2 regions of the Sporosarcina sp. Y1004 genome follow, and region 1 is predicted to be linked to the other one. Evidence: predicted binding sites of a transcription regulator. Region 1 holds the regulator's gene; the other holds the start of a gene.

Region 1 (16,620 bases):
TTGAGTATACGTTGAATGCGCAATAAATGCAAGTCTATTTTATTGAATACTTAAGCAATCTCCAAATACATCTGTGGCTTAGAAGAATTTGACTTTTCTAACCCGTTTTATGGTGATTATTTCCTGGGTAAGACAATTTGCCGCCTAGGTTGTGTAAGCTATATCATTTTTGTGTTTTTTCCGTGCAAAGATAAAAAAGAGCACGCATAGTCTAATGTTGAACGGGAAACCTACTAATACTAACTAATATGAACGGAGGAATTTCTATGATTCCAAAAAAATATATATATGGATAAAGCAAAATATGTTATTTACATTTTGTTAGTTATCGTCGTACTACTTTCGGTCCCAAGAATCCTTTCTAATGTACTGACAGCTGGCTCCCCAAGGATAGACACTGAGAATCCTATCCCAACTTTCTCAGAAGGCACGGAGAATGATCTTTATAAAAAGATTGTTGCTTACCGCGACCAAAACATTATTGAACCGATTGATGCAAAAATCGACAGAGTATGGAAAGCAATACCAGGGTACAATGGCTTGGAAGTAGATGTTGAAAACAGTTATAAAAACATGAAACTCGATGAAGAAATTGATAAAAGTAAAATTGTTTACAGAGAAACATCGCCAAAAATCCACTTGAACGATTTAGATCCATCTCCAATTTACAGAGGAAACTCCGAAAAGCCAATGGTAGCTTTGTTAATCAATGTCGCTTGGGGTAATGAGTACATTCCGGGTATTCTTAAAACTCTAAAAACGTCCAAAGTAAAAGCAACATTCTTTTTTGACGGAAGTTGGGTTAAGAATAACCCCGATCTTGCTGTAATGATCAATCTCGAAGGTCATGAAATTGGAAACCATGCTTATAGTCATCCTGACCTAAAACAACGTTCCAGAGCTGATACATTGGAAGAATTAAAAAAAACAAACGATATCATTGAGGAAACCTTGGGTATGAAACCAATTTGGTTTGCACCACCGAGTGGAAGTTTCAATCAAGAAACGATTTTAGTCGCCAGTGAGCTGGACATGAAAACCATTTTATGGACGATTGATACAGTCGACTGGAAAAAGCCAGAAACCTCTGAAATGGTTAATCGCATTGTATCGGGCGTAGCGAATGGTTCCATGGTATTAATGCACCCCACAAAACCTGTTTTTGAAGGCCTTGAAACCATGATAAACGAGATCAAGAAAAAAGGATATCAACTAGGTACGGTAAGTGATTTGATGAGCGAAAAACGTATTAATAAATAAATTCCATCAAAAAATAAGAAAGAAACATTTCAATGCTTTTCACATTTTAGTGTTTTCCAATGAATAATAAACTCATTTGAACACATGATATGTGCATGGAGGTGATAATCTTGACGAATAATAACAACAACAATAACAATAACAACAACGACAGAAACCAGAACCGAAATGCTAATCAAAACCGCAACAATAACCAAAATCCAAACGACATGCGTGAAGAGTTTGGAGCTGCATTTGATGTGGATAAGCTGAGAGATCAAAACAACAACAACAACAACCAAAATGAGAAACGTACAAATCGTAACGACAGAAATAATAAATAAATTATAAAGAACTGGCACATGAATTTATTCATGTGCCAGTTCTTTATTTTTCTCGTCTATTTTTCCCTTGGAGCCGTACCGGGCTACTAATCATTCGAATCCTTTCCATGATCCGAGCCGCTTTGACTGCTTCTTTTTCTCCCCGCTGTGTATACGTCAGGTGATCTTCAAGTTCAGCATAATTAAAATTGGAAGTGAAAAAAGTGGGCAACTTTTCTGCCATTCTGAATTGGAGAATTGTTCCTAATACTTCATCACGTGTCCACGCTGACATCGTTTCCGCACCAATATCATCAAGCATTAGCACTTGTGCACCTTTCACAAAATCAATTTTTTCATTGAGCGTGTGATCTTGAATTGATTGCTTCATTTCTCTCAGAAATTCCGGAACGTAAACAGCAACTGTCCGTATTCTACGATTCGCCAATTCATTGGCCAATGCTCCAAGCACGAACGATTTCCCAATTCCAAACGGGCCATAGATGTACAAACCGCGTTCAGGTAATTTTCCAGTTTCATCGAAAACATTCAAAAAGTCTTTCGCAGCACGTACTGCCTTTACTCTACTGTCATCAAAAAACATATCAATATTTTGTAATTTTGCTTCCATAACGTCTTTAGGCATATACATGCTATCAATCATCTTTGTAATATTACGCTGATTGTCATCCATTAACTTGTTGGGGCATTTCATATATTCTACGTCAATTAGCTCGCGAGAGAGTAATAATTTGGGTTCGAAGCCTTTCATGATATTGACACATCCCTCAAGATCGGGACACTTTCCGCAACTGTGGGAAGCGGTGGCATATTCGTATAACTTGCCTAAGCTCCGCTCAACAACTTCGCCATTAACTTCAGTGGAATGATCCGTTAAAAATTGTTGTACCCCTGGACTCTCCATCACTTCTTTTCGCAATTCATCATACCTTGCAGCAAATGCCGGTGATTTCACAACCCGTTTCAGCGTATCGCCAATATGTTCCATTTCACTTCACCATCCCGTCCCCTGTTACGCCTAATTCCTTAAGTAATTTACGACGTTCTTCATCAATAGCTGAAGAAGACTTAACAGGTACATCTGTTTTTGTTTTCTCTTCATCTTTTTTATAAAACCATTCCGGTACTTTTTCTTCACGTGCAGGTTTTCGTCTTGGCCATGATTTCTGTCCTGTATTCTGACCTTCATTTTTCCACTTCACATACTGATCATGCTCACTCCGTGAAATTTCCATTGCGGTTTTCACAGTTTCCACCTTTTTGCTCATCCAATGGGAAGCTATCCGCTCAGCATAACTGGTCGTTATTTTCCCATCATTACGGTAAAGTACGTATTGCAAGAGGACATTGACGACACCAACGGACAATCCATGAGTATTGATTAGTTTTTCGGCAAGCTTCACATCTACCGATACCGGCTCTTTTCCTATAAAATCACGCAGCATTTCAATTGGTGCCGTATTTTCAAGATAATGTACCAATTCTTCTTCTTGCGACAATACTCCTGTTTCAGGCTTAGGTGGTTCTTTCGCATACACTTTATGTAAGACTGGTGCTTCTTTTGAAACGTTCATTTTATAAAATTCAGCAGCTGATTTACGTAATCTGTCCTCTGGCAACATAAGATCTTCATCAAGTGCCATCATAATAACTTTTTGCATATCTAATGGCGTCAGCGAATAAAGGAATGCGAGTTTTGCAATTGATTCCTTTGAAACAGAAGATAATGAAGCTTTAGGGACCATTTGTTCAGATAACCCCGAACGAAGCAGGTCGAAATCAAAGTCGGAATGCAAGAATGGAACACCTTCCGATTCATTCCGTCCGATAAACTGCTGGTCCTCGCCCACATCCAAGCTATGACCCTGTTGTACGGGTGTATACACATCCAAAAATGTACGTGAAACATCTTCAAATCCGAATTCATTAACACTTTCTATCGCAAAACGACTACGTAGATTTCGGTATGCCTGTTCCCCAATTTTGCTAAACAAGAATGTCGACAATAATGGATCTAGAAAAAAAGCTTTGGCATCCAGTGGAGGAAGCAGTTCGTAAACAAATAATCTTGCATCCCCATCTTTCTTCTTGTACGTACGCAGCAAACCAATTGCTTCAAGAGAAATCCTGGCCTCGAAAACAGGTCCTAGCGGCATCGTCAAAATGTTCATTAGATGGTAATGATTATATTCACGATCATCCTCCCGCTCCGCATCCGCCCACAATGTCATAAACAGACTCATTGCTCCAGGACCAATCAGTGGCTGATAAAATAAGGTGAGGAGTTGGCGATCATAATCCGAAAATGGCTGCGTTAACCGAATCTTGTATGCATCAACTGGTTGTAGCTCTTTATAAAGTGGTGCCATTGCAACTCTACTTCCTATCTAAATGGGATACGTTATTTTTTAGTTCGCTTTTGTAAGTTTTGCAATTCTTCTATGAAAACCGTGATGTCTTTATATTGGCGATAGACCGAAGCAAATCTGACATATGCGACTTCATCAACTTCAGAAAGTCGTTCCATAACCATTTCTCCTACATCATCGGAATTAATCTCTACGACACCTGCACTTCTCAATTCTTTTTCAATCGAAGTAACAATGTTTTTCAAGTCTTCAAGTTGGACCGGACGTTTTTCACAAGCACGGATTAGTCCTCTGAGTACTTTTTCCCCACTAAATTCTTCACGTGACTCATCCTTTTTCACGACAATCAGTGGTGTTTCCTCAACTTTTTCAAATGTCGTGAATCGGAACGCGCATTGTTCACATTCCCTGCGACGTCGGATAGATTTATTCTCCTCGGCAGGTCTGGAATCGACGACCCGGGTGCCATTGTATTGGCAAGCTGGACATTTCATAAGTTGGTTCCTCCGATTTTTCTTAGATAATAACTTAATTATAACAGAACATGTCCCAAAAAATCAGAATGGAGGGGAAATATCATTGGACAAACCAAAAAAGCGTCCTCCTAATCATATTATATTGATTAGGAGGACGCTTGCTATTTATGATTAAACCAGCGCATCTTTTTTTAATGCAGCAGCTACTTTTTTCGTTAAATCAACAACACGAGCAGAGTAACCCCACTCATTATCATACCAGGCAAGCACTTTCACTTTACGATTAGCCATAACCATTGTTGAGAGGCCGTCAATGATAGCGGAGTCCGTTGTTGTATTGAAATCGATGGATACAAGTGGCTCTGTCGTAAGACGAAGGATACCTGCCATAGCCCCAGTTGACGCCTTTATAAACGCGTCATTAACCATTTCTACTGTAACATCTTGCTTTAAATCCACAACTAGGTCAACTAGTGAAACATTAGGCGTCGGTATCCGTAGAGACATCCCGTGAATTTTCCCTTCCAATTCAGGAAGTACAAGCGCTAATGCTTTTGCAGCCCCAGTTGACGTAGGAATGATAGATTGCCCACATGCACGTGCGCGACGAAGATCCTTGTGCGGATTATCCAAGTTTTTTTGATCGTTCGTGTATGCGTGTACAGTCGTCATTAACCCATTTTCGATGCCGAATGTATCGTTGAGTACTTTAGCTACAGGAGCTAAACAGTTTGTCGTGCAGCTAGCATTTGAAATGATATCATGTTTTTTAATATCGAATTTATCTTCGTTGACTCCCATTACAATTGTCACATCTTCATTTTTACCTGGAGCAGAGATAATGACTTTTTTTGCTCCAGCTTCAAGGTGAAGTGCAGCTTTGTCTCGGGAATTGAATTTACCAGTCGCTTCGATGACAATATCAATACCGAGTTCCTTCCAAGGCAAGTTAAGCGGATCGCGGTCAGAAACGATTTTCACTCGTTTTCCATTGACGACAATTGCATTTTCTTCTGCAATCACTTCACCATCAAATGTACCATGATTCGTATCGTATTTTATAAGATGAGCAAGTGTTTCTGATGGATACGTTGCATTTATCGCAACAATTTCCACATCTTCTTCTCTAATCATTTGACGGAAAACCATCCGTCCAATTCTTCCGAACCCGTTAATCGCAATAGAAGTAGTCATATATAGATCCTCCAATATGTATGTTATACAATACGTGTTTATTCGCTCATTAGTATAACACATATTAATTCAGAAAAAAGCATATTAACTATTTATTACGTTTTTCATCTATTCAGATAATGATTATGGTTGCGCATTCCAATCTAATAGTATCGCATCAAGCTGTCGCCCCGTGTGCTCTACTGTCTCATTATTGTGTAATACCGCATCTGCACCCAGTTCCTTTTCTTCCATTGAAAGCTGAGATTTGATTCGTGCATTTGCTTCTTCTTCCGATAACACATTACGCGCAATAAGCCTTTGTTTCTGGATCTCTGGAGTTACGGACACGACTATGATTCTATCCACAAAGGATTGTAGTTTACTTTCAAACAAAAGCGGGATATCCAGTATGACTGTATTTGAGCCTGCTAAGACCCAGTGCTCTTTTTGTCTTAGCATCTCTTTTCTAATAGCAGGGTGCATGATTCCATTTAATATTCTGCGCTCATCTTCATGTCCAAAAATACGCGCGCCCAGTTTTTCTCGATTTAGAGATCCATCCTCATGTACTATATCTTGTCCGAATACGCGGACAATCTCCATAAGGACCGGACTCCCCGGCTCCACTACCAGTCGTGCTATTTCATCCGCATCTACTATAGGGTAACCTTTTTTCTTCAGCATAGCGGAAACAGTGCTCTTTCCACTTGCAATACTGCCAGTTAATCCGATAATCATAGCTTAGAAGGCCTCCTATCAATCATTTCTGGCATTTTGGACAATAAACGGATGTCCTGCTAGCAATTTTCATACTCTTAGTAGCTGTGCCACAAACAGGGCAAACTTTCCTACCATACATTTTAAGCCGATCCTGCATTGTTCCTGCTTCACCATTAATATTACGGTAATCTGAAATGGAACTCCCGCCTGCATCGATACTTTCCTGTAAAATGGCTACGATTTCATCGAACAATTCGTTTTTCCGTCTTAAGCTTATCCGTTCCGCTGTTCTACCAGGATGAATGTGCATCTTAAACAGCGCTTCTGTTGCATAAATATTTCCACATCCCGATAACACCTGACCATCCATGATGACTTCTTTAATTGGTTTACAAGCATATTTCGGAGTTGAAGCACACTCAAGAAAGTGAAGGCGCGCTTCGGAAGCGAAAGGCTCAGGCGCCATTTTCAATAACGGCGGATGATCCGCTTCACATCCGAGAAGCCGTAATTCTCCAAAACGACGAATGTCTGAGTAGACAAGCAATCCTCCATCTTCCAGTTTGAAGATAACGTGCACATGTTTGCGGAATTTCGCTTCCGTTATCTCTTCTACCGTGTTGACAGTGAACCAGGCTCCTGTCATACCCAGATGACTGACCAGGAGACAAGTTTTACTGTTTTTCGTTAAATGAAAATATATATATTTACTTCGACGCGTAACATCTAAAATGGTCATTCCAGCCATTTCTAAAATGAAATCTTCAGTTGTAATTCCCTTTATCACAGCTTCTTTACCTAGTTGTTTAGATTTAATGACCGTCTCTGAAACAATCGCTTCTTGGATAGTCCTTCCTCTCGCAATAGGTGCGAGTGCCCGGACGACCCCTTCTACTTCTGGCAGTTCAGGCATTTTCTTACCTCACTTCGTTTCGTACCAGGATAATCCAAACGCCCAGTCCACTTTTAATGGTACGTCAAGTGCAATTGCGGATTCCATCACTTCAGGTACGATTTCCTTTAATTTTTCAATTTCATTTTCCGGTGCTTCAAAGATAAGTTCATCGTGCACTTGCAAGAGCATACGTGTCTGCATGCCTTCCACTTCAAGGCGTTTAGCCATTTCAATCATAGCTTTCTTAATTATATCTGCCGCACTTCCTTGAATCGGTGTATTCATGGCTGTTCGTTCTGCAAAACTTCTTAAATTGAAATTCGAACTTGTGATTTCCGGTAAATAACGCCTGCGGTTCATGAGCGTCGTCACATAGCCTTTTCTTTTCGCTTCTGCAACGATATCATTCATATACTGTTTGACACCTGGAAAACTACTGAGATAGGTGTCAATAAATTTAGCAGCATCTTTTCTCGTAATGTCGAGGTTTTGTGAAAGTCCGTAATCACTAATACCATATACAATCCCAAAGTTGACGGCTTTGGCTGCCCGCCGCATATCTGAAGTCACGAGGTCTTTTTCAACGCCGAATACATCCATTGCTGTTTTTGTATGAATATCTGCACCTTCGTGAAAAGCTTCAATCATTTTTTCATCCTGAGACATATGTGCAAGTACACGAAGTTCAATTTGGGAATAGTCGGCAGCAAATAAGTACCAGCCCGGTTCAGAAGGAACGAACGCTGCACGTATTTTCCTTCCTTCCTCAAGTCGTACAGGAATGTTTTGCAAATTGGGATTAATGGAACTTAGACGTCCTGTTGTTGTGAGTGCTTGTTGGAATCGGGTATGAATTTTTCCATCTTCATGAATCTCTTTCAATAACCCTTCAATATATGTTGAATTCAATTTACCAAGTTGACGGTAATTTAAAATATGGCTGATTATCTCATGTTCACTTTCGAGTTTCTCAAGCACATCAGCTGCTGTTGAATAGCCAGTCTTCGTCTTTTTAATCGGCGTAAGCCCAATTTTTTCGAAGAGAATGACGCCTAGCTGTTTAGGTGAATTAATATTAAATTTCTCTCCTGCAATTTCATAAATAGTTGTTTCAAGTGTAGCAAGTTTCGCCGATAACTCAGTTCCTATAGTAAGGAGTGTCTTCCTGTCGACCATAACGCCTGTAGTTTCCATTTTCCCTAGAATGGCTGCAAGCGGCAGTTCAAGTTCATGGTAAAGATCATATTGGTTGTTTTCTTTTAATTTTTCTTCAATCTCTGCATGCAGTTTCCAAATCGCTTGTGCTTTTCTGCCAGCATGATCAGCAATCACTTCTGTTGCAGGAACCGCTTTCTTAGCACCCTTTCCATAAATCACCTCATCCTGTTCGACTTCTGTATAACCGAATTCACGGGTAACAGAGGCCACGTCAGTGTAATTTGTTGAAGGGTTGACGATGTATGTGGCAAGTAATAGATCGAACTGGAAACCTTCTGCATCCAAACCAAGCCCCGCGAGTGAGGCGAATGCCGCTTTGGAATCAGATGTGTATTTTAACTTGTCCGTCTTTTGTAGCCACTGCTTGAACGCTTCACTGTTCTGTGCAACTTCAACTGGGACGAACAGAATGTTTTTTTCATCTGCCAAACTTATACCTAGAATCTGCGCAGTCAGATAATTGTCGTCCATCATTTCGACATGGATTGCCATCTCATTTGACAAATCTTTTTCGAACAGCTCGGAAACGATTGTAACCTCAATAGCTTTTTTCGGCTCCTCTGCCGCTTGTGGTGTGATTTTATCGAGGAGCGTTTTGAATTTCAATTCGCTGTAAATACTAATTACTTCTTCCATATCAGGGCCGTCATATGCAAGATCATTTATTGAGACTGTAATGGGAGCATTGACTTCGATTGTCGCGAGGTCTTTACTCATAAATGCCTGCTCTTGATTTTCAGTTAAATTCTGATTCAGTTTTTTTGCAGTAATATTTCCCAGTGATTTGTATACATTTTCGATGGAGCCATATTCAATCAATAATTTAAGCGCTGTTTTTTCGCCAACTCCCGGAACACCGGGAATGTTATCTGATGCATCACCCATTAGTCCTTTCATGTCGATAATCTGATGTGGCTCAATCCCATACTTCTCCATCACGTGATCAGGCGTATATTTTTCAATATCCGTCATCCCTTTTCGGGTAATGAACACCGTTGTATGGTTGCTTGCTAGTTGCGTTAAATCCTTATCCCCCGAAATGACTACAATTTCAGAACCATCCGCATCGCCTTTTTTACTTAGTGTTCCGATAATATCATCTGCTTCATACTGATCAAGTTCGTACTGTGGAATTTTGTACGCATCAAGAAGCTTGCGCAAATAGGGAAATTGCTCGGACAACTCGGGTGGTGTTTTTTGTCGTCCGCCTTTATATTCTCCGAATGTTTTATGCCTGAACGTTGTTTTTCCAGCATCCCATGCAACTAATATATGCGTAGGTTTTTCTTCCTCTAAGATATTTTGTAACATCATTGTAAAACCATATACTGCGTTCGTATGGATTCCGTTATCATTTGTCAATAAAGGCAATGCAAAAAATGCCCGGTATGCAAGACTGTTTCCGTCAAGTAATACAATTTTCTTAGTCGTCACGTACGCTCCACTCCTATTCAAAACACGTCATCTTCATTCATCTTACACGAGGGCAAGAAGAATTGAAAATGACGTGTTTTTTAGTAAACCTCGGCTCTCTCTCCATATGACAAGTCATATGGAGCTTGTTGCAGGTTATTCGTTCTTACTTAATCTAGATAGCCTGTCAATACTTTGGCGTATGGGGAATCAGCAGGGATGATGATCATTGTGTCCTCACCAATTGTTTTCGTATACGATTGAAGTGTGCGATACAAATTATAAAACTCTGGGTCTTTTGAAAATGCATTATTATAAATTTTTGCCGCTTCGGATTCCCCTTCCGCATGGATGATTGCAGCTTCCTTTTTCGCAGTTGCCAACATTTCCTGAACTTCACGGTCTGTCTCCGCTTCAATCCGACGTTTATCTGCATCCCCTTGTGATAAATAGGATTGTGCAGTCGACTGACGTTCGGAAATCATCCGTGTATAAATCGACTGTTCATTTTCTTCAGGTAAGTCGATACGCTTCATACGGACATCCACAACTTCGATACCGTAGTTCCCTTCAGCCAAAAACTCATTTACCCGCTTCGTCACACGATCATTCATACTACCTCGGGAAGAGTTTTCATCATTTACGACATCTACATAGTTCAACTGACCAAGTTCAGTCCGAACAACAGAGTAAATGAATTCCCCCAACCGCGATTCGGCATTTACAATATTCCTCGCGTTTGAAATCATTTTTCCAGGATCTGTGATTCTCCAAACTGAATAGTTGTCAATGATAATACGTTTCTTATCCTTTGTATTGATTTCCTCTTCAGATACGCTATAACTCATCAAACTCTTAGGAAGAGTTGTGACACTTTGTATGAACGGTATTTTCATGTTCATCCCCGGTTCATGAACAATGCGCTTAATTTCCCCAAATTGGCGGACGACTCGGTATTCATCTTCTTTAACGACGAATATATTGGCGATTACTATGACCATTAATGCAAATAGTGCAGTGAGGATAAGCGTCAGTTTCGCATATTTTTTTATTTCAAGCGGTGCTTTAGGTGTAACAGGTGTACCTGTTGCTTTGGTTGCTTTAGATGCTTTCTGTTTTGCACGCTGTCTTTCCAGGAATTTTTCCTCGATGGATTTAAATGGATTATCGTCATTCGCCATCAGTTTCCATCCCCTTCCGTTTTCGGTTCAGCTGGTGGAGGTGTTGTATTCTCCATTTGCTGTAATGGAAGATATTTCACCGTTTCGCCTGAATCGTTCATAATATAGATTTTTGCTTTCGGCAATACTTGTTCGAGTGTTTCAATGACAAGTCGCTGCCGCGTGATTGCTTTATTCTTCGAGTATTCTACAAGTAAATCATTGAAGAGAGCCACATCACCAAGGGCTAGCTCGGTACGCGCCTTCTTTTGCCCGATTGCATTCGACTTGATGGCATCGACTTCCCCGATTGCTTCATTTTTCTTTTGGTTTTTATATTTTTCAGCTTCGTTCGTCTTCGTGTTTTTCGTTTCGCGTGCATCCGTCACCGCTGTGAAGGCGGCACGGACTTCGGCATTCGGAAGTTCGACATCTTGCAGCTTGACGCCTTGTATGGCAATGCCGATATCATACTTATCGATGAGTGTCGCAAGCAGTTCACGTGTCTGTGCTTCAATTTCCGCTTTCCCATCCGTCAGTGCGGCATCTATCGTCGAATTACCTATGATGGAACGGATAGATGCTGAAGTTGCGTCATGGAGAATTGCCTTCGGATCTTGCGCATTGAATAAATACTTCTGCGGTTCAGTGATTTTCCATTGAACAACCAGATCAGTAAGCACAATGTATTCATCCCCCGTGATCATCTTGGTTTCTTTATCGAACGAAACAAGCTCCCCCCCGGCATCTTGCTTATATCCGAATTGCAGACTAAATGTTTCTTTCGATAGTATTTCAACCCTTTGAATTGGCCATGGTAATTTGAAATGAAGTCCCGAATCTGTCACTGTTGTATCCGCTTTACCAAATGTGATAACGACAGCCTGTTCAGATTCGTCGACAGTATACCATGTTGTGAAAGCAATGATTAACAGTAGTAGTCCAGCGAAAACCATTCCGACTGTCATTAAAATACGTCGTGTACTCATTTGTAAGCCCCCCTTCTCTTATGTATAACCTGTTATACGTTCTAAATAGTTGAAAGTTTCATATTTTCTCCAATTTGTTCTTTACAAACATTGCCTCAATAAATATAAAAAACGATCCAAAGTAAATGGATCGTTCACTCTTCCTGGCGCAAAGGCATTTGAATACGAATTAACGTACCCACGTTAATTGTGCTTTCCACTTCAACTGTTCCTCCATGGGCTTCCACAAGGTGTTTGACGATAGCTAATCCAAGTCCTGTGCCCCCGGATTCTCGGCTTCTAGCTCGGTCAACACGGTAGAAACGTTCAAACAGCCTAACAAGTTCTGTTTGTTTAATGCCGATTCCTTCATCTTGCACTTCTATGATTGCATTTCCTGATACTTGTTTAATGGAAATAATAATTTTCTTTTGTTCTTTCGAGTAGTTAATTGCGTTCGATAGCAGATTAACCATGACTTGTATTAATCGACCTGCATCTCCATCAATGACAATCTGCTCTGTTATGTCTAGGTCAATATCCATCTTTTTGCGCTCCAAACTTAATGAAACAATTGTCAAGGCATCATTGATAACATCATTCAGACTGACACGCGCAAACTGAAGAGTGAAGTTTTCCCGTTCCATTGCCGACAATTCAAGCAGGTCATCAATCAATAGATGTAATCTATCACTTTCTTTTTGAATGATTTCAAGAAACTCTTTCATAATTACAGGTTCATTCATTGCGCCATCCAATAACGTTTCCGTAAATCCTTTTATGGATGTAATCGGTGTACGGAGTTCATGGGAGACATTTGCAACAAAATCTTTTCGAACCTCTTCAAGTTTTACAAGTTTCGTAATATCATGCATGACAACGACAATACCTAGCCAATTACCGTGACGCCCGATTACCGGTGCACCATAAACGCTCATATGGGAGAAGTCTCCGTTTCCCACAAGTCTGACCTGTTTTTCACGAACTTGTTCAGTCATAAAGACATCTTCAATCAGACTCTCAATATCCACTGGCAATCCAATTGTTTTTAATGTCTTTCCGATCAGTTCCTCCTTCGAAAAACCAAAGGCCTTCTCAAAGACACCATTTACAAGATTGACTGAACCTTCACGACCAAACATTAGAAGTCCACTGCCCATACTCTCTATAAGTGTTTTTAAACGCTCTTTTTCCATCATTCGTAGTGTAGATATTTCCTGCATATTACTTGCTATTTTGTTAATGGCAATTGCGAGTTCATTAGCATATTCGGATTCGTCCGTCTGTGTTCTCGCGAGATGATCTCCCTTAGCAATTTGAATTGCTACTCTTGTAACATCATCTACTGGACGGGCATATTGCAACATCATTCGCTTTGCGATTAAAAGAGATATTATAAATGCAATGAGTAAAGTCAATAATAGAAAACCCCAGTATTTCTGCTGTACTTCGGCAGCAATGTCATTCGCGAATAAAGGAAAAAACTGACCGAGAACAATTCCGAGGCCAGTTAGTAGTACTGATAGAAGGACTGCACAAGCAATGACTAAGCGGGAATACAAACCTTTCATCAAAGTTTAGGCTCCTCAAATTTATAGCCAATTCCTCTTACCGTCTTGATGAAGAGAGGTTTCTTTGTATTTTCTTCGATTTTTTCCCGTAAATGACTTACATGAACGTCAACGATTCGGGTATCACCGGCAAAGTCATAATTCCATACCGCGCTTAAAAGCTGATCTCTAGAAAGGACTCTATTTTTATTCTGCATAAAGTGAACAAGTAGTTCAAATTCCTTCGGGGTAAACTCCAACTCTACTTTATCTAGAAAAGCTTCATATTGCTCAGCATGAACAATTAACTTTCCAGAGCTCAATGTGCCATTTTCATCGTTACGGTCTGACCTCTCACCGGTACGTCTCAGTACGGCTTTTACGCGCGCAACAACTTCCCTGGGACTGAATGGTTTTGTCATATAATCATCGGCACCCATTTCAAGACCAAGCACTTTGTCGAACTCGTCTCCTTTTGCCGTTAGCATAATTATTGGAATATCGAGTCCCTTCTGCCTTAAGATTTTACAGACATCTATTCCATCCATTTTCGGAAGCATTAAGTCTAGCAATATTAAATCAGGATTTTCTGTTTCTGATTTCAGTATAGCTTCTTCTCCATCCACTGCGGTGATTATTTCATATTGCGCTTGCTTCAAATTATACTCTAGAAGCGTCCGAATCGGCTGTTCGTCATCAACAATCAATATTTTCTTTCCACTTGAACTCATCTTCCATCAATCTCCCGTCAAAAGTTTTCCATCGCTTGCGATGTTAGACGCTCTTCCACTTTCGGCGGAATAACTGTCACTGTCCCTGAAATAACAATTTCTTCCTCATCATCATGTGCTTCGATTGAAATTTCTATCGCATTCATTTCTCTATCAACATGAATGACTTCTAGTAAGATGTTAATTATTGAATAGTGATAGACCGCTTTTGGAAATGATAACTGTTGTTGTACAATATGTGAACCTGGTCCTGGCAAATACTTTGAGACGGCAGATGTAACAATTCCTGTTAGCATAATAGTCGGTACAATAGGCTTTTCATAGGCTGTCTGCGAAGCGTAATCATGTTGAATATATAGTGGGTTACTATCGTTTGTTAACCCTAGATAAAGCAGCAAATCTTTATCCTCGATTTTCTCGGTTAACTTCAACTTTTCACCGACAGTAATCTCTTCGATTTTTCTTCCGAGACGCCTTTTCTTCCCTAATATCAACTTATATCCCCCTCAATATGTAATACAGTAAGTTTACCAATAATCAGAAAAAAAATCGAGTAGCATAGGCTACTCGATTGACTAATTAGAATATTATACAAGAACTTTCATAACTGCTTTAACCGATTCAGCAGAATTTGACAATGCCTCTTTTTCAGCTTCAGTCAAATCAAGCTCAATAATCTTCTCAATACCGCCAGCACCGAGTACTGTCGGAACGCCGATATAAATTCCATCTAGACCATATTCGCCTTCTAAGTATGCAATCGAAGGAAGTACACGTTTCTGATCTTTCAGGATTGCTTCAGCCATTTCAACGAGTGATGCCGCAGGAGCGTAGTAAGCTGAACCATTACCTAGTAGGTTTACGATTTCAGCTCCACCCTTACGTGTACGGTCTACAATTACTTCTAGTCGTTCAGCCGAAATCAACGTTTCGAGTGGAATACCACCCGCGTATGAGTAACGGATAAGCGGAACCATGTCGTCGCCGTGTCCACCAAGTACGAATCCGGTTACGTCTTTTACAGATAAGTTCAATTCTTGTGCTACAAACGTCCGGAAGCGCGCAGTGTCAAGGACTCCTGATTGCCCGATAACACGTTCTTTCGGTAATCCGGATTCTTTATAGACTGTGTATGTCATTGCATCTACCGGGTTAGTTAATACGATAATTGTTGTATCTGGAGAATGTTTTACTATTTCAGCAGTAACGATTTTCATGACTTTTTGATTCGTCTGAACAAGATCATCACGACTCATACCGGGCTTGCGCGCAATACCAGCTGTGATTATGACAATGTCAGAGTCTTTTGTATCCGTGTAATCTGAAGTTCCTATAATATTCGCATCATAACCTTGTACAGGTCCGGCTTCCATCATATCAAGCGCTTTCCCTTTTGTTGGGTTTTCCATTTGCGGAATATCTACGATAACTACATCACAAAGCTCTTTTTGAGCCAGAAGAAATGCTGTCGTTGCGCCTGTGAAACCAGAACCGATAACCGAGACTTTTTTACGTTTCATTGTCATGAGTTGCCTCTCCTTTTAATCGTTTATATGAGGGGACAGACCCCTCATATAAATGATTTAAATTTTCAACGAACAGAAAGTTGGGCTCTTCCACCGCTAATAGATTTATTATTTAAGGTTTTTGATCAATTCATCTGCGAATTCAGATGTTTTAACTTCTGTTGCACCGTCCATAAGACGAGCAAAGTCATAAGTTACAACTTTAGAAACAATTGTTTCTTCAATTGAAGCAGTGATCATAGCTGCCGCTTCATTCCATCCAAGGTGCTCAAGCATCAAGACGCCTGAAAGTAGAAGTGAAGAAGGGTTAACTTTATCAAGTCCTGCATATTTCGGTGCAGTACCATGAGTTGCTTCAAAAATTGCATGACCTGAAATGTAGTTAATGTTTGCTCCAGGAGCGATTCCGATTCCGCCAACTTGTGCAGCAAGAGCATCAGAAATATAGTCGCCATTCAAGTTCATTGTCGCTACAACATCAAACTCTTTTGGACGTGTCAAGATTTGTTGCAAGAAGATATCAGCAATTGCATCTTTAACGATGATTTTGCCTGCTGCTTCAGCTTCAGCTTGTGCTTTGTTTGCAGCATCAGTTCCATCAGCATCTTTGATTGCATCATATTGGTTCCATGTGAAGACTTTATCGCCGAACTCTTGTTCAGCAACTTCATAGCCCCAGTTTTTGAATGCGCCTTCTGTAAACTTCATGATATTTCCTTTATGGACAAGCGTCAATGACTTGCGGCCTTCTTTAATAATATAAGTAAGAGCAGCACGTACTAGACGTTTTGTACCTTCTTCAGAAATAGGTTTAATACCGATTCCAGAAGTTTCT
Region 2 (16,620 bases), on a different contig from region 1:
AAAACTTCCCCTATTCCCTCAGTTCTCATAAGCGCCTCTTCTAATGCAGCATATTCCCGGCTCTCCTCCTTTTTTTCCTTCCCCCCCCCGATGACATCAAGACTGGAATTGATGAAAATGATGACCAGGAGAACAATCGTCCCGAGGAGGACAGTATGGATTTTCCTTTTTGGTTTTTGCATATCATCACCATTTCCGTTCATTGAGCCGGTTGTACGACCTGTCATCAATGATTCATTTTATGCAGTTTCACGAGAGGCTATGACCAATTATTGTGAAGATTGATTGAATCATCCAGATACCAATTGCAAGTTTAATAATGGGTATGAATTTCTCTTCTGTTTCGTTTGAAAATAATAACAAGATTGTTGCAGATAATAGTGTGATCAGCAGAATTCCAGTTAAAAAGACTCCATTTCCAGCCTCATTTCATCGTAGTAATCAACTTTACAAGGATAATTGAAAATAGTGCCGTGTAGATAAATGCAAAAGCAATAAGAAAAGAGATTGCACATAACACGAATAACGTCCGCCCGATATCATCCAAAATACCCGTGATATCTTCATTTGCAAATGGTTCAATGAGAGCCGCAGTCCATCTATAAAAGAATGCGGTGATTAATGTTTTGAATGACGGAATAAGCGCCACTGTCCAAATTGCAGATATTAGCCATCCTCCTGCAAAAACACTTGCTCCCGATGAATAGCGGCCGATTGTCCCCATACTATCAGTCATGAAAGAGCCGATAAGTGGAACGTTTTGACGAATGAGTTCTTTAATAGGCTCACTCGTCAAACCCGTAAGCGCCCAAGACATCGTGCCTCCCACCGTGATAAAAATTGAATAAGCTGCTACTACTGCCGATACCGCTCCTAGAAGGCTCGTCCGAATTAAATCCGCCATTTTTGTAAAAGGAACGGGTGGAAGTATTCTGGAAACTAAATCTAATATCAATGCTGCAGTCAAAAGAGGAATCAGAACACGTTCTGTCAAAACGATTGCACCATTTGCAAACAGTAGCATTGCCGGTTGGAAATTTAGCATGCTGAATGCTCCGCCTGTAGCGATCATACTGGCTGTCAAAATCGGATAAATGGAAATGAACATCATTGATATGGAATGCGCAATATCCCGAATTAGATTTAAATGTTCAAATGCTGGCTGCAAAGCTACCGTTATTACAATGAATATGAGAATCATCCTCGTCCATTTCGTAAACGTAGGGAATAGGAAATCTACTAGCAAAGCCATAAATGCAGAGATGATGACGATGACAAAGCTTGATAATACGGTTCCGAGTAGCGTTTCTATAAAAGAGATCATGGATGGCCCCGTCCGTTCATTTTGTGATGAGTTTTAATAGTAAATCTATTAGTTTGGATGTCTGTTCCATCCAAAGAGTAAGTATTGCAATCTTTACGGCGAAATGAGCGATTGCCGCTAATGAACCGTAACCTGCTTCAGCGATATGTTTTGCAATGAGCTCAGATAATAAAAAGAGAATGGCGCTGCCAATCAGTAACTTTGCAAATGGTTCCGGTAACGGTTCAAAAAGAGTTAAAAAGTAGATGACGAATGGGAAAACAATGGTGAGAAATATATGAAATAAAAAATAGAGAAAAATAGATGTATACAACAACGGCTGTAATTTGGGTACAGTAAATGAAATGAGGAGGAGAATTAGGAAGACGACAATGGTCTGAACTAAAGTCAGCATCAGACCGACATGGACAACCACTGGAAAAACTCCGTAATTTCCGAGAAGAAAATCCTTAGGAAGCGGAGCATTTCAGCAGTGATGTAAATATAAGCGATGAAAAACAAGAAGAAAGAAAATTCCTTTCTGCCAGTCTGCTCGAAAAAAATATGCAGAAAACCGATGACTAATCCGATACCGGCAACTCGTAGCAAATCATTTAGTTCCATCCGGTGTTCCCCCCATTGCAACATCCTATGTGCTAGAGGTTCAATATATGTAAAAAAGTCATGCCACCCATTTGGGTAGCATGACTTTTCCGATTCTTCGATTGACTTAGTATGTTTCTTTATGCTCTAGAAACGTATTCAGATTCTACTGTGTTGATGATTAGTTTGTCGCCGGTGTTGACGAAGAATGGCACTTGTACGACGACACCTGTTTCCATTTTAGCCGGCTTAGATCCACCGCTTGCTGTGTCGCCTTTAATACCTGGCTCCGTTTCAGCAACTTCTAAAACGACTGTTACCGGCAATTCAACGCCAAGTACCTCATCTTTAAAGAGAATAATATGAACTTCCATGTTCTCTTTCAAAAACTTCAATTCGTCTTCAATTTGTTTTTCAGGAAGTTCAATCTGCTCGTAAGATTCATTATCCATAAAGATATGTTCGTCTCCATTTGCGTACAAGTATTGCATACGGCGGTTATCGATTTGTGCTCTAGCAACTTTTTCTCCGGCACGGAATGTTTTTTCATTGACGTTACCTGAACGTAGGTTGCGCAGTTTTGAACGTACGAAAGCTGCACCTTTTCCTGGTTTTACGTGTTGGAAGTCCATTACACGCCAAATGTCTCCGTCAAATTCAATTGTTAATCCTGTTTTAAAATCGTTTACTGAAATCATAGTATTTCCTCCAATGGATGATAGATTATAAGATAAGTAGTTCTTTTGTTGAGTGCGTTAAACGTTCGTTGCCGTCAACGGTTATGATGATGTCATCTTCAATACGTACGCCGCCGATTCCAGGTAAATATATCCCAGGCTCTACAGTTACAGTCATATTGGGTTCCAGAATCAATTCAGATCGATAAGATAGTCCGGGTCCTTCATGAACTTCCAGACCTATACCATGTCCTGTAGAATGTCCAAATGCTTCGCCATAGCCCATAGACTTAATATAATCGCGAGCAATCGCATCCGCTTCTATTCCTGTCATACCCGGTTTAATCTCTTTTAAAGCAAGTTCTTGGGCATCTAAAGTCACTTCATAGATTTCTTTTAGTTTTGCTGAAGGCTCACCTACAGCAACAGTACGTGTAATGTCTGAAATATAACCTTCATACAAAGCACCGAAGTCTAACGTGACAAAGTCACCCGAATTGATTACTTTATTTGTTGCTACACCATGGGGCAATGCTCCGCGCAAACCGGAAGCAACAATAATAGAGAATGATGATGACGTAGCTCCTTGACTTCGCATGGAAAACTCCAGCTCATTCGATACTTCCAACTCTGTGAGACCCGGTTTGATAAAACCGCAAATATGTGTGAATGCGTTATCTGCAATCTTAGCCGCTTTTTTCAAAATGATAAGCTCATCTTCCGTTTTCACCATACGTAGTTTTTCAACAAGACCCGAGACTGGTTTCAGCTCCGCATCAACTTTTTCATTGTAAAGCTCATAAAGACCGAATGATACATTATCTTTTTCGAAACCGATAGTACGAAGTTTCATTTTTTTCGCCTGGATTGCTACTTCTTCTATGATTGTTGCCGTATGCTGGACGATACGGAAACCTTGAATCTCTTTTTCCGCCTGTTCCGTATAACGAAAATCTGTGATGAATACTGCATCATCAGCCGAGATTAGCGCAAGCCCAGCGGTACCTGTGAATCCTGTCATATAACGACGGTTGAATTCGTTTGTGATTAGCAGTGCATCAATGCCATGTTCGATTAACAGTTCCCGTATTTTTGTCAATTTCACAGTTTCATACCCCTTTTCTCCGGAGAAGAAATGCTTGAAAGGCCAGTTGATATCCGTCAGTGCCAAATCCAGTTAACTGACCGATACAGACCGGTGCAATGACAGACTTCTCTCTAAACGGCTCTCGGCTATGTATGTTTGATATATGGATCTCAATGACAGGCACATCGACAGATGCGATTGCATCACGTAGAGCAATGCTATAGTGTGTAAACGCTCCAGGATTAAAAATAATGCCATCAAGACTGGTGTCACCAGCTTCGTGGATCTTATCGACTAGTGCACCCTCCCAGTTCGATTGGAAGAATGATAGTTCAACATCATGGAGCGACGCAGCCTTGTCTAGTTTACTTTCAACATCTGCTAATGTTTCAGCACCATAAATACCTGGCTCCCTACTACCAAGCCTGTTTAGATTGGGTCCGTTTAGAATAAGTAACTTCACTGCCACACCATTCCCTTCACCGTTATCTTTCCCATTTTAGCATATCGTTCTTTTGTAGCAACTCATTTCACACTTTCATCCGAAAATTTCTTCATAAATACAGCCGTTCCTGTGATAAATCTGAACACAATGGCCATTAACGCTAGGTAAGGTATAGATATCGATTTTATTGCAGCTACAGGACTTTGCGGTGAACCAATTGTCCATTCAACCGCAAAAACAACAATAAACCCTAGAATTAACGCGGTTATAGACGGGGGAATTGATGTAGTGAATGACACGACGAAATACAGAATGGCAAATAACAATGTAAGAGCCATGAAAAGCAAAATCCATTTTATTGAATAATGAGCTGATACGAATATCTGCCATTTTTTTGCCCAGCCGATAGGTGACCAATTAATGAAATTGAATAATTGCAGGAACTTTAGAGCTATCGTTGTGATTAAGGCCCCGATTAGTGCAGTCCATAACAAAGTAATATTCATCATAGATATCCCTCCTATACAAAGTGTCGGGAGGTTTAGAACTTTTTAAACATCATTATGGAGTGTAACTTTATTTTTTAGTATAATGAGTTAATAGTATTTGTTGAATTAAAAGAAAGTGGGGCTAAATATATGAAAAAAGAACAACAGCCTCCTACTTACGGGGGTCAAGCACTAGTTGAAGGTGTTATGTTTGCCGGAAAAAATCATACCATCTCGGCAATTAGGCGAAAGGACGATACAATTGATTATTTCCACCTTCCAAAGGAAAAGAGTAATACTCTGATAAAAATGAAGAAAATCCCATTTATTCGTGGATTTGTTGCATTAATTGAATCTGCTGGAATCGGGTCACGGCATTTAACATTTTCCAGTGACCGCTATGATATTATGCCCGGCGAAGAAATTCTTCCGCCAAAAGAAGAAACCTCCAAATTGGCAATGGTTCTTGGTGTCGCAGCTGTCGGAGTCTTATCTTTACTATTTGGGAAGTTCCTCTTTACACTGATCCCCGTCTTTCTAGCACAAGCACTACAATTTGTTGCACCAGGAAAAACAGCACAAATTTTGCTTGAAAGTCTATTTAAGCTCATTTTGCTATTGACCTATATTTCACTTATTTCTATGACACCGCTCATTAAGAGGGTATTCCAGTACCATGGTGCGGAGCATAAAGTTATCAACACATATGAAAATAATTTGCCCATGACAGTTGAAAATGTTCAGTCACAATCTAGACTCCATTTTCGTTGCGGTAGCAGTTTTATGCTGTTTACGGTAATTGTTGGTATGTTTGTTTATTTCCTTGTACCGGCCGATCCATTTTGGTTTCGCATTGTAAATAGGATTCTACTCATTCCAGTCGTTCTCTGCATTTCTTTTGAAGTCCTGCAAATAACAAATTCGCTTCGCAATGTTCCTATCTTGAAGTATTTAGGCTATCCCGGTTTGTGGCTTCAACTATTGACAACGAAAGACCCTGATGACAAGCAAGTGGAAATTGCAATTGCATCGTTTGAGAAATTATTGCAACTAGAAGAGCATGGTGTTGATGCAATGGGACTTGAAGCAGGGACTGTTCCTGTAATTATTTAAAAGCGGAAGCTGCCGATTATGGCCGCTTCCGCTTTTATATTGCTTTATAACCCGCATTTTAATTGGGCATTACAGTTCGTACATGTATTACAGCCGCCCATTTCTTCGACTGTACCTGTTCTACATACAGGACAAGTATCACCGACTTCAGATCCGATTGTAACGTTTGTCGAACGTAGATCTTGTATTGTATTGACAAGAACAACTTTACGCTGTGCAACTACTTCTTCAACATAGTCGGAATCCATTTCATTCTCTTCAGCTTTTAAGGTCAGGACTTGCGCATCTCGGCTACCATCCACATAGACAGTCCCGCCTTTCGCTCCGCCCTTATAGAGACGCTCATAAACACTTTCAACTTGTTTAACAGTATACCCCCGTGGCGCATTGACCGTTTTAGAAATTGAACTGTCAATCCAACGTTGGATGATGCACTGTACATCTGCATGCGCTTCAGGCGCAAGAGCCATCGAAGAGATAAACCATTCCGGTAAGTTTTCCGGATCTGCAGCTGGATTATTCTTCAAATACTCTTCTACTATTTCAGCTTTCACCTCGATGAATTTACCAAGACGCCCGCTGCGGTAATAAGAAAAGGAGAAATATGGTTCCAATCCAGTACTAACGCCAACCATGGTTCCAGTAGATCCAGTTGGTGCAACAGTTAATAAATGGGAGTTTCTAATACCGTGTTCCAAAATGGACACGCGAATATCTTCCGGCATTTTTTTCATGAAGCCTGTATTGATGAACGCATTGCGCAGGGCTAACGTTTCCTCATCTGTCTTACCGATAAGGAATGGGAAACTTCCCTTCTCCTTTGCAAGTTCGATTGATTCACGATAAGCAGATGTTGCGATCGTTTCAAATACGTTGTCGACAAGGTCGTTGCCTTCAAGAGAACCGTATTCTTTTTCGCAATAGATCAACAGGTCAGCAAGTCCCATTACGCCGAGTCCAACACGACGTTCGCCGAGTGCTTGTACTTTGTTTTCTGCTAGGAAATATGGCGTTGCATCGATAACATTATCCTGCATTCGAACACCAATACGAACTATTTCTTTTAATTTTTCGAAGTTTACTGTTTTTGTCTCTTTATTTGCGACTTCCGCAAGGTTTACAGCAGCTAAATTGCAAACGCTGTAAGGTGCAAGTGGTTGTTCACCACATGGGTTCGTTGCTACAACTTGCTGGCCGTAAGCTTTGGCATTCGTTTCATTGTTGGCATTGTCGATGAAGAAAATGCCGGGTTCAGCGGCGTACGTTGCACAGATGTTAATAAGATCCCAAAGTGCACGTGCTTTGATTGTTCGGTATACACGAACTGCAAACCCTTGACGCTCCCATTCACGGACATCGCCGACTTTATGCCATTCTTCGTTGTATGTAGCCATTTCTTCCGGCGAGTACTTTTCAACAGCTGGGAAGCGCAGGTCATAATCTGCGTTCTGTTCAACTGCTTTCATGAAATCGTCTGTCAATGTGACGGAAATATTTGCACCTGTGAGGAATTCCGCATTTTGTACGGAATAGGTTCCCCCATCACGCAATTTCGTTTCAGCATCTTTCAAGATTGCATCATTGAATCCACCCATACCAGGAATCGTCCGATAGTTCATTATCCCTTGGTACATCGCTTCTTCTTGAGCTGTAAGCGGTTTGAATTTCAGTTTTTCATTTGCTAACTTTTTTATCAATTCATCTTCGGTAGTTTCCACAAGGTAACGGAGGATTCTAGGATTCTGCATTTTTGAGATGATAAATTCGTAAATATCCGGATGCCAATCTGCTAACATGATCATCTGTGCACCACGTCTAGATCCACCTTGTTCGACAAGATGTGTCAATTTAGCTATATCATCGAGCCAAGAAACCGACCCGGATGATTTACCGTTGACGCCGCGTGCAAGTGTGTTACGTGGTCGTAGTGTGGATCCATTTGTCCCAACACCACCACCGCGACTCATGATCTCCATCACTTGTTTGCGGTGATCAGAAATACCTTCACGAGAGTCAGCCACGAAAGGCATAACATAACAGTTGAAGAAAGTCACTTCAGTATCTGAACCAGCTCCGTATAGAACACGTCCAGCAGGAATGAAATTCAATTTCGACAATTGATTGTAGAACTGATCGAACGATTCTTTTCGTCTTGCTTCTGTCGTTTCAACCGAGGCAAGTCCTGTCGCATTACGTTTGGCAATTTGCTCATAAAAAACTTCAAGTGGCTTTTCTAGAACTTCTATCGGTCTTGTAATGATACCTTTTTCCTGCTCAACTGGATTGTCGATCGCTGAACGAAAATCTTTTTCAATCCATATATCTGCTTTTCCACTTTTTTTATCAATTGCAGTGATAAAGCCAAGTCCACGTGCCGGGAATTTCGGATCTTCCTTAACCGTTAGGACGACGAAATCACCAACTTTGAGTGTTTCCTTTTCCGTATCCTTAAACGAATATCTGTCAATCATGACAAGCCGGGATACCCCTTTATGTTCAATATGCATATCATCTGTAATTGGATGCACTTGCGGGAATTTAGAGATATCCGCATTCAGCTGTGCCTTGTCCAAGATAGGTTCCTGGTGTTTTGAAACAATGACCATTAACGCATCCCTCCTTATGGGATATATTCATAAAACAAAACATGTATTTTCACGTAGAACACTACATGTTGTGTTAATTATAATACCTAATATACTACATATTGAAACCTGCTTCAATAAAATAGTTTTTACATTAAACTCCAAATGCTTAATTTACGCATTTCGGAACGCTTAATTCTCGATAAATAGCACCAAAGTTACAGATGTTATTTTCTATATGTCCAGTCATCATTCGCATATTTTTCCCGCTCAATTTCCATTACGAATTCGATTTGCTGTTCTGTTAATTCTAATGGTACAAGTTCCATATCAAGCGCTGATTCGAAACCTCTTGAAAATGCATCTGTACATTCCTCAATTGAAACAGAGCGGTTTATCAGTTTATCTATTGCTACCGCTTTTTCTGGCAAACTCATACGCATTTGTTCGCGGTGTTCTTCCGTTTTAAAGTTAAAGAGAGAAACCAGTTTGTCCACATCAAGACTTAAAAGTATCGCACCGTGCTGTAAAATGACACCTTTCTGTCTTGTCTGCGCGCTTCCAGCAACTTTCTTCCCCTCAACAACAAGTTCATACCAACTTGGTGTGTCAAAGCAGACTGCACTTCTCGGTTTCTTTAAATCATTGTTCTGTTGTTCAGTTTTAGGAACTGAAAATGACGCATCTAAGCCTAAGTTACGGAACCCTTCAAGCAAACCGCCCGAGATAACACGATACGCTTCTGTTACCGTTTCAGGCATTTCGGGATAACTTTCACTAACAATAACGCTGTATGTAAGTTCGTGCTCATGAAGGACACCTCTGCCCCCCGTTGGACGTCGAACGAATCCAAGTCCATTTTTTTTCACTTCACCCATATCTATTTCTCTTTCGACATTTTGAAAGTAACCAATTGATAACGTAGCGGGTTCCCATTCATAAAATCGAAGTACTGGGCCGATTTCCCCTTTGCTATGCCATTCTAGCAGTGCCTCATCCAAAGCCATATTGAACGAAGCACGACATTTTCCTGAATTAATGAAGTGCCAAACCTTTTTTTTCATTCGAATTCTCCCTCCACAACGAATTTCATTTTATCATTCCCATTGAACAAGTGCCACTCAATCTTTATAATGATAAGGTAGAGAGAAAGGGGAAATTTGTTTTGAACTATTATATCCTAGGGGCCGTTGCTCTTATCGTAATCATTTATTTTGTTGTGACGATGCAACGTCTTAAGAAAGCTGTTACAAACTTGACGCAAGAGCAATTTATCGAAGGTTATCGGAAAGCACAACTAATCGATGTGCGTGAGCCCAAGGATTATGATGCTGGTCATATTCTGGGAGCGCGTAATATTCCGTACTCTCAGTTCCGTCAGCGACATAAAGAAATCCGGTCGGACAAGCCCGTTTACTTATACGATCAAAACGGTGGAAAAAGCGCACGTGGAGCCTTACTTCTAAGGAAAAAAGGATATGATCAACTCTTCCACCTGCAAGGCGGCTTCCGTCAATGGACAGGTAAAGTGAAAAGTAAGTAAAATATAAAGTTCTTCCCCTTGGGAGGAGCTTTTTTCAATACTAGAGTATGGAATGAAGCAGCATATGTCATTAAAGAAAACGATTAATTGAGTTCTTTTTCCCAGTACGCTAGACGGCACTCGCATGCGTGTGGGGTCGTTCATTGCAAATAACACCCCACAATTAACCCAAGCGAGTAATCCTCCACTCAGCAATGCTACAGGCCGTTTCAACCGCGCTAATGAAGACCAATTGGACGAAACAATAATCCTTACGAATCAGGGACTTACAGAAACAGCGCAAGCTCTTTACAACAGTTATGCAGACGTTGAATGGGAGAAGTGCTAAACCTCGATTTACTCAAGTTATTCCACCACTGACAATGACAATTCTTCTGGCTAGATTTCCCTTTTATAAACCTCCACTTGCTCTAAATACGCCCACGACAAAAAGGCACAACAGGATTTGCTGTGCCTTTTGTCGATTACTTATTGTTTTATATAGCGCAAAACAGGATTACGTGCCGCCTTCGTTTCATCAAGACGATTGATAACTGTTGTATGCGGAGCATTTTGTACGATTTCTGGATTTTCTTCGACTTCTTTTGCAATTTGGATAAGAGCGTCACAGAAAGCGTCAAGTGTTTCTTTTGACTCTGTTTCTGTAGGCTCAATCATCATGCCTTCCTCAACGTTAAGCGGGAAGTAAATTGTTGGCGGGTGATAGCCAAAGTCAAGCAAACGTTTTGCCATATCAAGCGTGCGCACGCCAAGTTTCTTTTGACGGCGACCCGACAGTACGAATTCGTGTTTACAATGTCGGTTATATGGAAGGTCGAAATAAGGCTCCAATAAGCGCATCATATAGTTTGCATTCAATACAGCATTTTCCGTAACTGCTTTCAAGCCGTCCGGGCCCATTGAACGAATATACGTGTATGCACGTAAATAGATTCCGAAGTTACCATAGAACGGTTTAACACGACCGATTGATTGCGGTAAATTGTATTCAAACGTATAAACCTCATCTTTTTTCACAAGAACTGGTTTCGGCAGGTAAGGAATAAGATCCTTCTTCACACCCACTGGACCTGAACCTGGTCCACCACCACCATGAGGACCTGTGAATGTTTTGTGCAAGTTCAAGTGAACTGCATCAAAGCCCATGTCGCCAGGGCGTGCTTTAGACATAACTGCATTCAGGTTTGCACCGTCATAATAGAGTTTTCCTCCAGCAGCGTGAACAATCTCAGCCATTTCAAGAATTTCTTCTTCAAATAGACCTAGTGTATTCGGGTTCGTCAGCATAAGTGCTGCCGTGTCATCTCCTACATGTCGTTTCAGGTCCTCAAGATCAACAAGTCCGTCTTCACCCGATTTTACTGTAACCGTATCGAAACCGGCAACTGTAGCTGAAGCTGGATTAGTACCGTGTGCCGAATCCGGAACAAGTACTTTCGTACGTTTGAAGTCACCGTTTGCTTCATGGTAAGCACGGATCATCATAAGAGCCGTCCATTCACCGTGCGCTCCCGCTGCTGGCTGAAGAGTCACTTCGTCCATACCCGTAATTTCTACAAGATGCTCTTGCAGGTCATACATTACTTCCAGTGCACCTTGAACAGTCGACTCATCTTGCAGTGGGTGAATATTTGCGAATCCAGGATAACGAGCAACGGATTCGTTGATTTTCGGATTATATTTCATTGTACATGATCCAAGTGGATAGAATCCGGAATCAATCCCGTGGTTACGATTCGAAAGTGCTGTGTAATGACGCATAATATCAAGTTCGGAAACTTCCGGAAGTTCTGCAACTTCCTCGCGAACAAATCCTTTTGGCAATAAGCCGGAAAGGTCAAGTTCAGGCACATCCAGTTCAGGAAGACTATAGCCTATCCGTCCTTCTCTAGTAAGTTCAAATATTAATGCCTGGTTATCTTTATGCATGAAGGGCCTCCATTTCCTGCACAAGTGCATCGATTTCTTCTTTCGTACGCTGTTCAGTCACAGCGATTAGAGCATGGTTTGCAAATTCAGGATACGTCAAACCTAAGTCATAGCCGCCGATTATCCCTTTTGTAAATAATGTTGTATTCACTTCTTTAACAGACTGTTTGCAATCAACGACAATTTCGTTAAAATGCGATCCACTAAATTTAACTTCAAACCCGGCTTTTTCAAATGCTTCCTTCGCATAACGTGTTTTCACAATGTTCTGATATGCAATTTCTTGCGCGCCTATTTTCCCAAGTGCAGTCATCGCAACAGAAGCTGCAAGTGCATTCAGGGCTTGGTTCGAACAGATGTTAGACGTCGCTTTATCACGACGGATATGCTGCTCTCGTGCTTGAAGTGTCAAAACGTAACCTCTGCGGCCCTCATCATCCGTCGTTTCTCCAACAAGACGCCCAGGTACTTTTCGCATCAACTTTTTCGTCACTGCGAAATAGCCACAATGTGGTCCGCCGAAAGATTCTGGAATGCCGAACGGCTGTGCATCTCCTACCGTGATGTCAGCGCCTAGCTTGCCAGGTGGCGTCAGTATTCCAAGTGCAAGTGGATTTGATGATACAACGTACAATCCGCCTTTAGCGTGTGTAATTTCCCCGATTTTTTGAATGTCTTCGATTTGACCGAAGAAGTTCGGGTATTGAACTAAAACAGCGGCTGTATTCTCGTCTATCAATTCTTCCAGCATCGCCATATCTGTTACGCCATCTTTTTGTGGAATCATGACCACTTCGATATTTTGACCTGATGCATAGGAAAGCACTACATCACGAGATTCCGGATTAACCGTCTCGGAAACAAGAAGTTTCTTCCGACGCGTATGTCCAGATGCAAGCGTTCCCGCTTCTGCAAGAGCCGTTCCGCCATCGTACATAGATGAGTTTGCAAGATCCATACCAGTCAGCTCACAAATCATTGTTTGGAACTCAAAAATCGCTTGCAACTCACCTTGCGAAATTTCCGGTTGGTAAGGCGTATAAGCCGTATAGAACTCAGAACGCGAAATAACATGGTCAACAATGATTGGTTTGTAATGATCATAAACCCCTGCACCTAAGAATGATGCATATGTGCGCGCATCCGCATTTTTCGACGCAAGTTTTGACAGTTCTTTTGTTAATGAAGTTTCAGATTTCGCTTTTTTAATATTGTATTCGCCTTTAAATCGGACCTTTTCAGGAATGTCCGCAAAAAGTTCATCTATGGATGAAATACCAATTGTTTTCATCATTTCAGCGCGATCAGTTTCAGTCATAGGAATATAACGATGCTGCATGTCCTCTTAACCCCTTTTCATAATGTTAGTATGATTAGCGTTTATAAAATGGTGTAGCAATAATTACAGCTTTCAAACGTTTATTTCGAATTTCTATTTCAACTTCAGTTCCTTCAGCAGTATGCTCACGATTCAAAAGCGCAAAACCTATATTCTTTTTAAGTGTTGGTGATTGTGTACCCGTCGTGACTTCACCGATTTGTTCTTCACCGAGGAATACTTTGTAACCAGTACGTGGAATCCCTTTATCAATCATTTCCAAACCGATAAGTTTACGCGGTACACCATTCTCTTTTTGTGCAGATAAAGCTTCTTTCCCATGGAAATCTGCTTCTTTATTTACTTTGACTACAAAACCTACACCCGCTTCAAGTGGTGAGATCTCTTTTGACAATTCTTGTCCATATAACGGTAAACCCGCTTCGAAACGAAGTGTATCACGTGCTCCAAGACCCGCTGGTACGACGCCTTCACTTTCGCCTGCTTTCAGGATAGCAGACCATAGTTCAACAATCGCTTCCGGTGATCCATAAATTTCAAAACCATCTTCTCCTGTGTATCCTGTACGGGATACAAGCACTTTCTGACCTGAAATCTCGACATTTTCCTTGAAACGGAAAAACTTAATGTCTTCAAGCGGCTCGTTTGTCAACTTCTGAAGGACTTCCTGCGCTATTGGTCCTTGCAAAGCTAGAAGTGCATAGGAAGATGATACATTTTCAATTTTAACATCATCAGTCACGTAACTGTTCATCCACTCGAGATCTTTGTCGATATTTGACGCGTTGACAACAAGCAGATAGTCGTTTTCACCACGTTTGTAAATTAGAAGGTCGTCTACAGTTCCGCCATCTTCATAACACATAGCGGTATATTGCGCTTGTCCATCTTTAAGTTTCGAAACATCGTTCGTAACCATTTTTTGCAAATAAGGAAGAGAACCTTCCCCACTTACAAGCACTTCACCCATATGGGATACATCAAATAATCCTGCTTTCGTACGTACAGCTTCGTGTTCCGCTTTTATACTCGAGAATTGAACAGGCAATTCCCAACCACCAAAATCGATTGTTTTCCCGCCATACTCAGCATAGCTATCAAAAAGGACGGTACGTTGTAAAGTTTCTGACATAATTCATTCCCCCTTGGAAAATTGATAAAAAAGGACAGAGGTCCCCTAAGAAGAGAACCTCTGTCCTTGTACCTGAAAGTTTGACCTTACGGCTTTCCTCGTTGGTGGCCGATTATCCGGCACTCTCCAGAGATGCGTCCTGTATGAGTCTTGTTACCTGAGAGATTCATAACATAAGTTACTTGCTCCTTCGGCGACGCCTTTGCGTGCTCTCCTCATACAATCATTCGCGCTATTCAATTGAAATGAAAATGAATAAGATTCGGACAACTATTGCCCTTTCGCCTTATATCTTAACATTTCATCCATGTAAGTGCAATGCTTTTTAATTGACTGTCGTTTTAACGAACATTTATGCCTTTATAACCAAAAACGTTCGTGTATATCTTTGAAAATTAAACTTTCTGCTAACTATAGTTTTAAAAATCTAATCAACAGCTGATTTCCACTTATTACTTTTCCCCTTTAAGACGGCCAATTTGAAAAGCAATATAATCTACAATATCTCTTAACGAACGCTTTTCAGTTTCCACTTTAAAATGGGCACTTTGTAAGTAAAAAGGTTTTCGCGCATTAAATAAACCTTCAAGGTCGCTTCGGCTAGACCTTTGCACAATTGGACGATTCCGGTCGGTTGATATTCGCCTCCATATGTCACGAAATGGAGCATTAAGGAAAAAGACAAGTCCCGTCTCACGCATGACTTCCCTATTTTCCTTTCTCATCGCCACACCTCCGCCCGTTGCAATGATACAATATTCATCACGAAATGAGCGGAGAAAATCCGTTTCCAAATTACGGAAATACTCCTCGCCGTGCAGTTCAAATATTTGTGGAATCGACAAACCTGTCATCTTTACGATTTCATTATCCATATCGTAAAAGGGCATTCTTGTTGCATAACTAAGTCGTTTGCCGATTGCACTTTTTCCACATCCCATAAAACCAACTAAATATACTTTCTTCATCTCATCACCCATTTGGCAGAACGAATATGCTTATCCGCTCCGTTTCATTGTCCTCACCGTTTCGTTCTCATAATACGTCTCAAGCGAATCGTAATTCCTTTGTAGACTATCATGCCATGAAACGAGGGAGAAAAGAAAGAGACTAACGAAAAATAATAAAATAATTGTTGCTGCAAGCATGGCTCCATTTTCATTCCGGATACAATCCAACCGCAAACCCCCTTACTTTTACTGAACCATTAAGCAGCAATACATGAGCAGTTAAAGTCATACCGTCATAAGTGAATCTCACTGACTGAACTCCCGTAATCAATGGGACATGTCCCTCTCCGTTAACTAGTTTTCTAATGACAGTCCCACTTTGTCCTATGTTTATCCTCCCACGGCTTGTGACAAGACGAAAAGTAGTTCCTTCATAAAGCAATTGAATTTCACTAACATCTGAAAGCAGTTTTTGCATATCCAGTGAAAACAGTTCCCACTCTGTGGAGGAGGTGTCAAAGAACTTTTCCTCTATTGGCTCTTTCCAAAAAAAGAACAAAATAAATAAATGAAGAAAAATAGACAATACAGTTAGTTGGAAAATGCTTTCTAGGAACGTATAGCCCTTTTCGTCACGTACCTTTAGGTATTTACGCATTTATCGTACACCTTATCAATAATTTCATATGACACACAGACAGCTTGTCCATGAATGGACCACTTATAATCGATTTCTTCAATCTTCCGGACACCTTCCGATAATCCATATGCTTTAAAATAGATAGCGCCTTGTAATGCGGTTTCCGAAGCATACATTGCCGCCTTTTTTAACTGTAGTTTGGAAGTCGCGAAAGTGGAGAAAGGAAGTAGTGTGCCAAATATCACAATTACTATAGTCAATGTCAGTATCGTTTCCGGCCACGAATAGCCCCCTTCATTCATAAATAATCATCCTTCCACGCTGAAATTGTAACCGTATTTCAATCACACCTGAACTTGTCGAGAATGCAAGTGTGCCAGCTTTAATAATATCTCCGTTTGCATGAAACCCCACTTTCGATGATGTACTACTGCTTAGATAATGCATGCCTTCAGGAAATACATTCCTTGCAATTACTTTTCCACTTAGTTCAGAAGTAGTAAATTCAGATCCGGAATGTTTGAACTCCAATTGGGTTATTACAGAATTCGCCATGGAATAGGCTTGCATGTCTTGCACGGACGCAATAAATACTTGAAGGGCATCATCTTCTGATTTCACTCGAATCCATTGATCCCCGATAGGTAAAATGATTGCTGTCATAATTGACAGGACAGCTAATACAAGAATCATTTCAAGGAACGTGAATCCACTTTCCCTAGTTTCCTCCACCGTCTGCTCCTGAACCTGCCGTCCCACCCACTTTATCCACTTTGCCGTCCACTA

The links. The regulator NrdR, encoded in region 1, represses ribonucleotide reductase genes. The targets are predictions, from matches to a motif close to AACACNATATATNGTGTT.
Region 2: a site for NrdR is predicted at 8,380-8,397, ahead of AC25Y6_RS01960 (vitamin B12-dependent ribonucleotide reductase). Genes of this name have one in related genera too.

The regions. Positions count from the first base shown of each region.
Region 1 is NZ_JBYHFQ010000009.1:20,851-37,470, forward strand. Features, by position in the region: gene AC25Y6_RS08395 (polysaccharide deacetylase family protein) at 289-1,260, shown strand; gene AC25Y6_RS08400 (hypothetical protein) at 1,371-1,583, shown strand; gene dnaI (primosomal protein DnaI) at 1,627-2,571, opposite strand; gene AC25Y6_RS08410 (replication initiation and membrane attachment family protein) at 2,573-3,952, opposite strand; gene nrdR (transcriptional regulator NrdR) at 3,985-4,446, opposite strand; gene AC25Y6_RS08420 (glyceraldehyde-3-phosphate dehydrogenase) at 4,600-5,622, opposite strand; gene coaE (dephospho-CoA kinase) at 5,746-6,342, opposite strand; gene mutM (bifunctional DNA-formamidopyrimidine glycosylase/DNA-(apurinic or apyrimidinic site) lyase) at 6,365-7,237, opposite strand; gene polA (DNA polymerase I) at 7,247-9,871, opposite strand; gene hflC (protease modulator HflC) at 10,021-11,031, opposite strand; gene hflK (FtsH protease activity modulator HflK) at 11,031-11,999, opposite strand; gene pnpS (two-component system histidine kinase PnpS) at 12,134-13,549, opposite strand; gene AC25Y6_RS08455 (response regulator transcription factor) at 13,549-14,259, opposite strand; gene AC25Y6_RS08460 (MaoC/PaaZ C-terminal domain-containing protein) at 14,277-14,753, opposite strand; gene mdh (malate dehydrogenase) at 14,847-15,785, opposite strand; gene icd (NADP-dependent isocitrate dehydrogenase) at 15,894-16,620, opposite strand, start outside.
Region 2 is NZ_JBYHFQ010000002.1:61,209-77,828, forward strand. Features, by position in the region: gene AC25Y6_RS01915 (hypothetical protein) at 1-227, opposite strand, end outside; gene AC25Y6_RS01920 (stage III sporulation protein AE) at 425-1,324, opposite strand; gene AC25Y6_RS01925 (hypothetical protein) at 1,341-1,718, opposite strand; gene AC25Y6_RS01930 (SpoIIIAC/SpoIIIAD family protein) at 1,718-1,927, opposite strand; gene efp (elongation factor P) at 2,047-2,604, opposite strand; gene AC25Y6_RS01940 (M24 family metallopeptidase) at 2,630-3,688, opposite strand; gene aroQ (type II 3-dehydroquinate dehydratase) at 3,693-4,133, opposite strand; gene AC25Y6_RS01950 (hypothetical protein) at 4,196-4,624, opposite strand; gene AC25Y6_RS01955 (DUF1385 domain-containing protein) at 4,754-5,716, shown strand; gene AC25Y6_RS01960 (vitamin B12-dependent ribonucleotide reductase) at 5,761-8,322, opposite strand; gene AC25Y6_RS01965 (lipoate--protein ligase family protein) at 8,529-9,365, opposite strand; gene AC25Y6_RS01970 (rhodanese-like domain-containing protein) at 9,527-9,844, shown strand; gene AC25Y6_RS01975 (hypothetical protein) at 9,969-10,172, shown strand; gene gcvPB (aminomethyl-transferring glycine dehydrogenase subunit GcvPB) at 10,313-11,773, opposite strand; gene gcvPA (aminomethyl-transferring glycine dehydrogenase subunit GcvPA) at 11,766-13,112, opposite strand; gene gcvT (glycine cleavage system aminomethyltransferase GcvT) at 13,147-14,244, opposite strand; glycine riboswitch at 14,301-14,378, opposite strand; glycine riboswitch at 14,380-14,471, opposite strand; gene AC25Y6_RS01995 (shikimate kinase) at 14,697-15,212, opposite strand; gene AC25Y6_RS02000 (hypothetical protein) at 15,243-15,422, opposite strand; gene comGF (competence type IV pilus minor pilin ComGF) at 15,403-15,852, opposite strand; gene AC25Y6_RS02010 (hypothetical protein) at 15,837-16,136, opposite strand; gene AC25Y6_RS02015 (prepilin-type N-terminal cleavage/methylation domain-containing protein) at 16,129-16,566, opposite strand; gene comGC (competence type IV pilus major pilin ComGC) at 16,553-16,620, opposite strand, start outside.